DNA from 2 places in the Paenibacillus sp. FSL F4-0097 genome. Region 1 is predicted to be linked to the other one. Evidence: riboswitches for the same ligand, from Rfam matches in the RefSeq annotation. Region 1 holds a riboswitch; the other holds the start of a gene.
What was found. A riboswitch is a leader RNA that binds a small molecule or an ion and turns the genes downstream of it on or off. The one in region 1 is predicted to bind cyclic di-AMP.
Positions count from the first base shown of each region.

Region 1 (4,482 bases):
AGGAGTATGGGTCCCGTCAGCAGCTTTTTTCTTTTTACAGTACTCATCTTGTTCTCCCTCTTCCTACCGTAAGGTCAAATATTCTGCAATCGGGCCGAGCACAATGACCGGCAGAAACGTCAGCGCACCGATAATCACTACCGTACCAATCAGAATTCCGGTGAACAGACCATTGTCTGTGCGGAATGTGCCAATCGTCTCAGGAACCGGCTTCTTCTGGATCAGTGAACCTGCAACTGCCAGCATTGCGATTATAGAGACATAACGGCCAAGCAGCATTACGATCCCGGTTGTAACATTCCAAAAGGTGGTATTGTCCGCAAGCCCTTCAAATCCTGAACCATTGTTCGCGGCAGAAGAGACATATTCATATAACACTTGGCTAAGTCCATGGAATCCGGGATTCGTGATGGAACCGTTGCCCAAGTCCGTTAAGAACGCACCTGCTGTTGGTACAAGGATAATGAACGGATGCACAAGGATAGCAATCGCAATCAGCTTCATCTCCTTGGCTTCTATCTTTCGCCCGAGAAACTCTGGTGTTCTGCCAACCATTAGTCCACATAAGAAGACGCCCATGATGGCATACATCAGCATATTGATTAGTCCTACACCTTTTCCCCCGAAGACGTTATTGAGCATCATTAGGGCCAGAGGGGTAATGCCACCCAGCGGTGTCAGCGTATCATGCATATTGTTAACACTACCTGTCGTAGCTGCCGTTGTTACCGAAGTGAACAGAGAAGATTGCGGGATCCCAAAACGTACCTCTTTACCTTCCATGCTGCCTTGCGAAGACTCGATCCCCAGCGCATTAATAGCGGGATTCCCTTTAGTTTCCGCATAATAATTCAGCCCCAGCAGCAGAACGAACAAGGTCATCATTGCTGTGAAAATCACCCAGCCCTGACGTTTGTTCTTAGCGAACAACCCGTACATATATGGCAAAGAGGCTGGCAACATCCACATAGAGAGAATCTCCAGAACGTTCGTAAGTGGATTAGGGTTCTCAAAAGGATGCGCTGAATTGGCTCCGAAGAAGCCGCCACCATTCGTACCTAAGTGTTTAATTGACTCCAAAGAAGCGACTGGACCGATAGCGATTTGTTGCGTCTGCCCTTCGAGTGTAGTGACCTCAAGCGATGGCTTGAGCGTTTGTGGCACATGCAATCCTACCAGCACCAATGAAACTAGCAGAGCTAATGGAATGAATACACGAATATGTGCTTTTACGAAGTCCTCAAAAAAATTTCCGACTGATTTCTGTCCTGTAATCCCTCTGACAAAAGCAACCGCAACAGAAAATCCGCTCGCTGCAGACGTGAACATCATCATCGTGATGACTGCCATTTGTGAAAAATACGATAGTCCCGTCTCCCCGCTATAATGCTGCAGGTTCGTATTGGTCATAAAGCTGATCACCGTATTTAATGAAAGCGTCTGTTCCATATCGGCAATTCCATTCGGGTTCAGCGGCAATCCCCGCTGTAATCTTAGAAAAATATAACTGAAAGCAACCAGTACGATATTAGTTAAAACAAAGCTGAGTGCATACTTCTTCCAGGACATTCCGTCCCGTTTTTTCAGGCCGATCAGCTTATAAATACCTTTCTCTGTGCCTGCAAACCAGCGATCCGTACGATTCGGTTCGTTAGAAAATACATGATATAAATACGTCCCCATCGGCTTGACCAACAAGATGAGAATTACAATTACGACGACTATTTGCAAAATGCCCATGAATGCCCCTCCTTAAAATTTCTCAGGATGAATCAACGCGTAAACCAGATATATAAACAACAGTAGGGTAACAGCGATTACTAGAATCACAGCTTATCCCTCCCCGTATCCTCAACTACACCTGCGCACCAGCGCATAAAGCCATAAAATAACCCGTAAATTACAGCTAACGAAGCCACCATATACAGATCCCTCATATCTTCCGCACTCCTTCCATTATCCTTGATGAGGTGATCTATCGATTAGAAAATCAGCATCACCACTATGGGAATAGATTACATAGCTCGCACCAAGTCTTTTATAGACCAATCTAGGATTTATAGAACTTGTAATCACAAAAATTGGCTGTGTCGTCCAGGTACGGCACATCTGAATATAGCGGCAGCAAAGCGGAAAGCTGCTCTCAAACAGATATACCCTGCCTACCGGGAACGATGGGCGAAACCAAGTGCTCTGATGGCGGGTATCCACTAGAATAACCTGCTCGATTCCGAGCTCCTCTAGTAAAGCTTTCTCAGCCAGATTGTTGGTTAATCCCGCCATCTTAATACCCCTGAACTTCAGAAGTTTAATGAAATGTTCTCCCGCCTTTGTAGGCGCACATACAAGCACATATTCATTCTGATCCGTCATCTCTTTTTTCTCCTCCTGCTCATTTACAACAAGGAGGCAACGAAAATCTCCGAAAGGATGTTGACCTATCGTCATTTTCGGGCACAACCTAAAGCTCGGTTGTGTCACGTCATTAGACGCTGCCTAACAAATACCGCTAATGATGAATTTAGCGACCTCTTGGGGGAGGCCTCCATAAATGCTTTGCTTCTAAGAGCACAGCAAAAAGCCACAAAGGATCTCCTCTGTGGCTCGCTAGCGGTCACATTGCACTCATCCTCTCTCCATACGCTTACGAGGTTAGCTGTCGGATTCGGGCGGTGAGAGTCGCCCTACCTGTATAGATGCGAGCTCACTCGCACCCTCTACAGGATTCACCCCATAATCAGCTTCCGACTCTCACATCGGCTGCCGATTGTTGGTTCCCCCGCTTTCCTTATCGGAAATTAAGCGGATCAAATATTCGATTGTCGTTGAAACAGGAGTAATCATACTCTTATGCACGAAGACTTGTAAAACCTGAATGATGCCAAAATAATGCAAATTAAAAACTATTTTCCCATTAGATAGCGCTTACTTGATATCTAATCTCTCTATATCTCTTGTTTACTCGAGTTTCGAGCGTTTAATCGCTATCTATAACCCATGTGATTTTATTCACCTTTTTAGGGTGAAAATACTGCAAATTTCCTTTATAGGTTGAAACGCAAGAAGCTGAGGTTGAGCGAGAAAGAGCTCGATAACACGCCATAAATACCTATTTACCTCGTTTTTCAGTCGTAGTCGGCAGGATATGGTTAAAATCGCTCTAAAAGAACATTTTCCGTTTTTTACAGAAAATCTTGAAAAGAGTATGATTCGGGTTGAATCTAATTCATGAAAAACAATCAACGCTGAGTTCCTGCATTCGCAGGGAACGGGGGAACCATCAGGCCACCTGGCCTACTTGGGGTGAATCCAAAGGAGACTGCGTAAGTCTCAATAGGTAGGGCGACTCTCACCGTCCGAATCCGACAGCTAACCTCGTAAGCGTAAAGAGAGAGACCCTTGATCCGCCACGCTTTGGCCCAGGTATATCTGCCTGTAATCCAAAACCGCAGCAGAGGTCCTCCTCTTGCTGCGGTTTTTGCGTTACCTGAGCCTATTAGGTGATAGCACGCTGGATGGGGTGAATGTTTTGAAGCACTATTATTTAGGGATACATCAAGGGCTGCTTGAGCCGATAAGTCTAAATTACGTTTGTTTCGGGGCCTTGTGGTTCGAAGAAAATAATCACAGGTACATTGTAGGTTATGCATTTGGCCAGAACCAGATCCAAGCCCTTCGCCAATTCAGTACACCTTCTTCTTGTAAAGACTGTTTAGACTCTAAGATTGTATATGAAATATATAAAAAAATTCGAGAACAACAACAGCAGCAGGATTGGTCATCGCATCAAAAACTCCCGTGGTTTACAGCCTTCAAGGAGCCTTGGAAAGATGTAAGCGCCGGTTGGTATGTCTTGAGATCCCGCAGCACCTTTCCCTTACATCTATCTGTTATACGGAAAGAGAAGTTCCGACTATGGCTAGAGCATACCGCAGTCTGTGAGAATAAAATGGAAATGCTCGCCTGTGTAGAAAAGGCTAGTGTCACTCATCATGTAGACTTAAAGCTTTTGGAAATCTAAGGAGGAACCCTACTATGGACCAGCGCAGACTATCCCGCATTGAAGTATTTGTATTGGATGAACCCGAGCCTATTCACTATGGAATGGAAGGGGCTGAAGGCTGCCGTTATGGTATTCTGAAGCTCACCTGTAAGGGAGGTTGCAGTTGGGGGGCTTGTCTAATCTCTGCCAACACCAAAAATTTCGATCTCATTAAATGGAGTTCTTTTTTACGGGCTATCTGTCATTGCCGTCTTGAGGAAGCGCTGGATAAGGTCCGCCGCGAAGGTTCAGATTGGGAGCAGGTTAAGCTTGAGCTAGTTCAGGGTGCTTTGCAGGATTTAAAGGCCAAGCTCCAGGGTAAATCCTTGGCTGGGCATATTCAGCAAGGGCGTCTGTACAGTGTTGCAGCTGGGGGGAGCAATTCCAGAAGTGAACGGCTCTACTACAAACCTTCCAAAGCTTTTTCCACTGCCTCCCAG
Region 1 covers NZ_CP151965.1:583,320-587,801, reverse strand. Annotated here, with positions in the region: gene kdpB (potassium-transporting ATPase subunit KdpB) at 1-47, opposite strand, end outside; gene kdpA (potassium-transporting ATPase subunit KdpA) at 64-1,740, opposite strand; gene MHH86_RS02610 (hypothetical protein) at 1,957-2,448, opposite strand; cyclic di-AMP (ydaO/yuaA leader) riboswitch at 2,626-2,815, opposite strand; cyclic di-AMP (ydaO/yuaA leader) riboswitch at 3,234-3,398, shown strand; gene MHH86_RS02605 (hypothetical protein) at 3,467-4,021, shown strand; gene MHH86_RS02600 (hypothetical protein) at 4,036-4,482, shown strand, end outside.

Region 2 (4,482 bases), 470 kb from region 1:
ACCGGCGGTACAGGAATGTTCTCCTCACTGATCATCTGCTTGCGGTCACTGATTCCTGCTATAGGTGTTTCCATTGTACTTGGGGCGGGAGGCCTGCTCTTACTGCTAGTGTGCGGACTGACGGGTCTGTTCTGTCCCGGCCTACCGGCACTTATAATACGGCAAATCTCACCACTACCTTCTACGCTCTTAAAAATGTGGGGAATCTCTGCACAATATCATCTATGGCGTAGCAAAGCATTTCCACAATAAATCAACCTTATTTGACATAATAAAAAGGTCCCAATTCCTGTATTCAGGAGCTGGGACTTTTTCTCATTACGGATAACTTAAGAGTATTTGCAAAATCGTAAAAGCTCTGTTACAATAAGTCCTGTGCTATTAGTAACAATTTTGTAATCAATTGAAACGATTCCTACATAACTAAATGTATTTATCGTAAGTGTAACTGTCGAAACGTCATTCTCTGGTGCTTAACACGCCTAATTCCTTTGCACCGGGAAGTGGGGGAACCATATTTTGGGTGAATTGATCTCGCTTTACAGGGATCATAGGGAATCTTCTACCGAACCCTTAAGCTAACCTCGCAGGCCTTGGAAGGAGTACATCTTTTGAAAAGACATAATTTAAGAAAAAAATGCGTCGCTGCGGCGCTAGGACTTGTAATGGCATTATCTATTGGTGGAGGAAGCGCCTTTGCCGACTCTAAAATGGACTCTGTAATCTCAAAGACTATTGGAGTTGCCTATAAAACCGGAGGTACAAGCACTGCCGGATTTGATTGCTCTGGATTTACAAAGTATGTATTCAAGAATGTGGGTCTTACTTTACCTCGTACATCAAAAGCTCAATATAGCGTTGGAACTGCTGTATCCAAAAGCAATCTGCGTTCTGGTGATCTAGTGTTCTTTAACACACTTGGCAATGGAGTATCCCATGTCGGCATTTATGTTGGAAACGGAAAATTCGCACAATCGTCCTCTTCGCGTGGAGTGACCATCACTTCACTCAGTCAGGCCTACTGGGCCAATCGTTATGTTGGCGCTAAAAGAGTAATGAGTACTTCAGCTTATCAAGCTGTAGCCTTCGATTGAAACCTTCCTCACAACTATAACCTCACAATTACAACTATATGAACCTGAATCTGATTATGCCCGTAATCAAATTCGGGTTTTTCTTTATTCCATAATATATTTTTACACTATTAGAGCCCAATTGAAACACGTTTATTTGATAAAAATTGCAATTATATTAAAAATTAGGTCATTATTAACGCTTACATATGCCTTTCTACCGTAAAAATGCCAATTTTTCTGCATTAATATGTTAAAAACGATTGCCAAGCGGCTTTCTGTTTGTTACAATTAGCGCAGTGAGATTTTAGTAACATTTTTGTAATCATTAAGTTGTTATTTACAAAGGTTTTGTCATGTATTGATTACAAGCTAATCCTAATCAACAGTATGAGCCGAGTTTCCTAACTATTAGGAAAACGGGGGAACCAACTTTGGGTGAATTGACCTCCATTATATAGAGGGGTCATAGGGGACCTTCAACCGAACCCTTAAGCTAACCTCGTAGGCATTTGGAAGGGGTATACACTTTTGAAGAAGAAGTTAGCAGCAGCAGTACTAAGCTTTTCCATCATCCTCACCATCGGAGCAGGAAGCGCTTTCGCAGATTCCAAAATGGATAAAGTGATTGACAAGGCCATCGGTACTAAATACGTATCCGGCGGTATATCCACTAACGGATTTGATTGCTCCGGATTTACAATGTATGTGTTTGATAAGATTGGCATTAACCTTCCACACCAATCAGGTTCCCAATATCAAATGGGCACAGCAATCTCCCGTGATGATATAAGAGCCGGAGACCTTGTATTCTTCAATACAAGTGGCAAAGGTGTCTCCCATGTCGGCATTTATGTCGGTGAAGGTAAGTTCGCACACGCTTCTACCTCACGCGGTGTTACGATTAGCTCTCTGAGTGATAGCTACTACGTGAAACGCTACGTTGGTGCCAAGCGCATTATGAGCACAGACGCTTACCAATCGGTTGCTGCTGAATCGGAAGACAATGATGATGTGCAATAAATAACGTACATAGGCTCTTTTCCAAGGTACTCTTGGAGGAGAGCTTGTTTTTTTGTCTTATTACTTATTTACCCCTCTCATAATTTGTAAAACATTCCCCTCATATAAAGTTTCTGAGTCGAACCTCCCCCATTTTGTATATAATTAGTAATATAGCAATGTCCTCGTGAAAGGAGATCGTTGACCTTATGATAAACCCCTCGGTAACTTTTCATGTTGTTCCTATGGAGGCAATTCACGGAGAAGCTATTTGTAAGTGGAGCTATACGCCCCCATATAATATTTATGGCTGGATGCCGTGGGAGCAGATGCAGGCTCTTGGCATCGAGTTTGGTGATCCGCAGCTCCGGGAGGAACAATATATCTCCATATTAAATGAAAATAAGGTTTTGTGCGGATTCGCACAGTTGTTCCCGATGGAAGGAGTCGTCCGTTTAGGAGTTGGGATGCGCCCCGATCTATGCGGCCATGGTTTAGGCAAACTATTCGTAGATGCCATCGTCCAGACAGCCTTGAGTCGTTATCCTGATCGTGAGATAGATCTGGAAGTCCTGACCTGGAACCAACGCGCCATTCGAACTTATCAAAAATGTGGATTTACGATTACAGATACGTATGAACGCCGCACACCTACAGGAGACAAACCTTTTTATTGCATGGTCTATGACAAATGATATTAAATACCAGATATTTCATAAGAATGATTGTATTCTCGTTCATTTTTTTGTCACAAACCCTATGATAACGCTTCACCATAAGCTATAATGTAGGGAGCAGCTTACATAGAAGGGACGAATTGGGATGCAGAAATGGATCATGAGCGGTTTGTTTTTTGCCGCCTGTGCCTTTGCGGTAGTACTCATGTTTACACTTCCGGGTAAAGAAGAGGTAGCAGAAGAAAATAAGCCCACGATGCCGGTAGTTCAACTGGACGCCGCAAAGGCAGAAGCAACCGTGAAAGCCAGCTGTATCACCTGTCACGGCGATCAGCTTCAAGGTGGAGTTGGACCAAGTCTTCAGAATGAAGGCGGTCAGCATGACGCTGAGGAAATCTACAGCATCGTCACCAAAGGACGTGGCCAAATGCCTTCCTTTAAGGAGAAGCTAGCTCCTGAAGAGATCGCCAACGTCGCACTCTGGCTCTCAGAGAAAAAGTAACCAGCCAAGCAACCAAAAACGCCCGTGTATGAGATAGGTGACTATCTGTGCACGGGCGTTTATTTTATGATTTTGGCTAAACTAATGATTTTTTTCAAAGGCTTCATTAAATTCATGCGCCTCTCGAAGATCTAGAGCTGTAATCCCATCTTCTTCATTAGATTTCAGGCGCAGGGTAACTGTTTTATAATCAATCGTAATATGTGGATGGTGATCGAAGGCTTCTGAAATCGTGGCTACTTCATCAACGAACGCAATGCCCTTCATATATTGGCTGAACATATATTTTCGCACCATAACATTATCTTCCAGTTTCCAGCCCTCCAGCTTGGTGATCTCCTCACGCAGTTCCTCTTCCGTAAATAACAATTCGTTTCCTCCCTTACAAAAAATTGCAGTAAAGTGCGTAGTTCCCTTTACTTGTCTTAGGCGTTAAACAAAACATCCCTTAGCTTCTGAGGTCCAAGGGATGTGCCAGGATAAAGGCGATATTTTCGATTAAATGTATTCACAAATCCCAGCGATTATAACTCGGCTTTATCAATTTTAACACGGGCTACTAACTACGGGCAAATTACGTCCAGACGTCTCCTCTGCCTAAATCAAAACTACTGAAGCCAAATCCTCTTCGCCAACTAGAATATTAATGCGGTGCGTGTCCTTATCGTAAATAATTACGCCGCTCCCCACTTCAATCATAGGTTCATTACCCAGCGCGAAGAAAAGATCCTCAGCCAATGCTTCCCATACCTCCAGCTTTGATTCTTGGGGTAGTTCCTGCCACTCGTCCGGATCCATCTCAAAAAATAAATATCCATCGGAAATTCGTCCGACGGCTTCGGTCAAATCGGTTAGAATTTCACCGTAATCTCTACCATGCTTTACACCCACGTATATCACTCCGTTTTCTTCACAGATGAATAATTACTTACCTTATCCATTATAGCCGAAAAAATGACTTCACAAAAAACCGAATGATGTCGATAAATAAGAATATACGTTAATTCGGTTTCGCACAGAGTGCCCTGCCGCTGTTTCAAGGATGATATACGCGGCATTGTCGGAACACATCTTAAATCTCACGGACGAGGTGCAAAATGGAAATTTCAACAATAATTGGTTTAATTTTTGGTTTGGTTGCTGTAATCTGGGGCATGATCCTCAAGCACGCTCCACTTCATGCTTTGGCCACACCCGCTGCTTACGTTATTATCTTGGTGGGTACGGC
Region 2 covers NZ_CP151965.1:110,838-115,319, reverse strand. Annotated here, with positions in the region: gene MHH86_RS00550 (hypothetical protein) at 1-252, shown strand, start outside; cyclic di-AMP (ydaO/yuaA leader) riboswitch at 470-608, shown strand; gene MHH86_RS00545 (C40 family peptidase) at 666-1,094, shown strand; cyclic di-AMP (ydaO/yuaA leader) riboswitch at 1,457-1,599, shown strand; gene MHH86_RS00540 (C40 family peptidase) at 1,644-2,096, shown strand; gene MHH86_RS00535 (GNAT family N-acetyltransferase) at 2,285-2,770, shown strand; gene MHH86_RS00530 (cytochrome c) at 2,898-3,254, shown strand; gene MHH86_RS00525 (4a-hydroxytetrahydrobiopterin dehydratase) at 3,336-3,623, opposite strand; gene MHH86_RS00520 (hypothetical protein) at 3,852-4,145, opposite strand; gene motA (flagellar motor stator protein MotA) at 4,352-4,482, shown strand, end outside.
Region 2: another riboswitch for cyclic di-AMP. It lies ahead of MHH86_RS00540 (C40 family peptidase); the one in region 1 lies ahead of MHH86_RS02610 (hypothetical protein).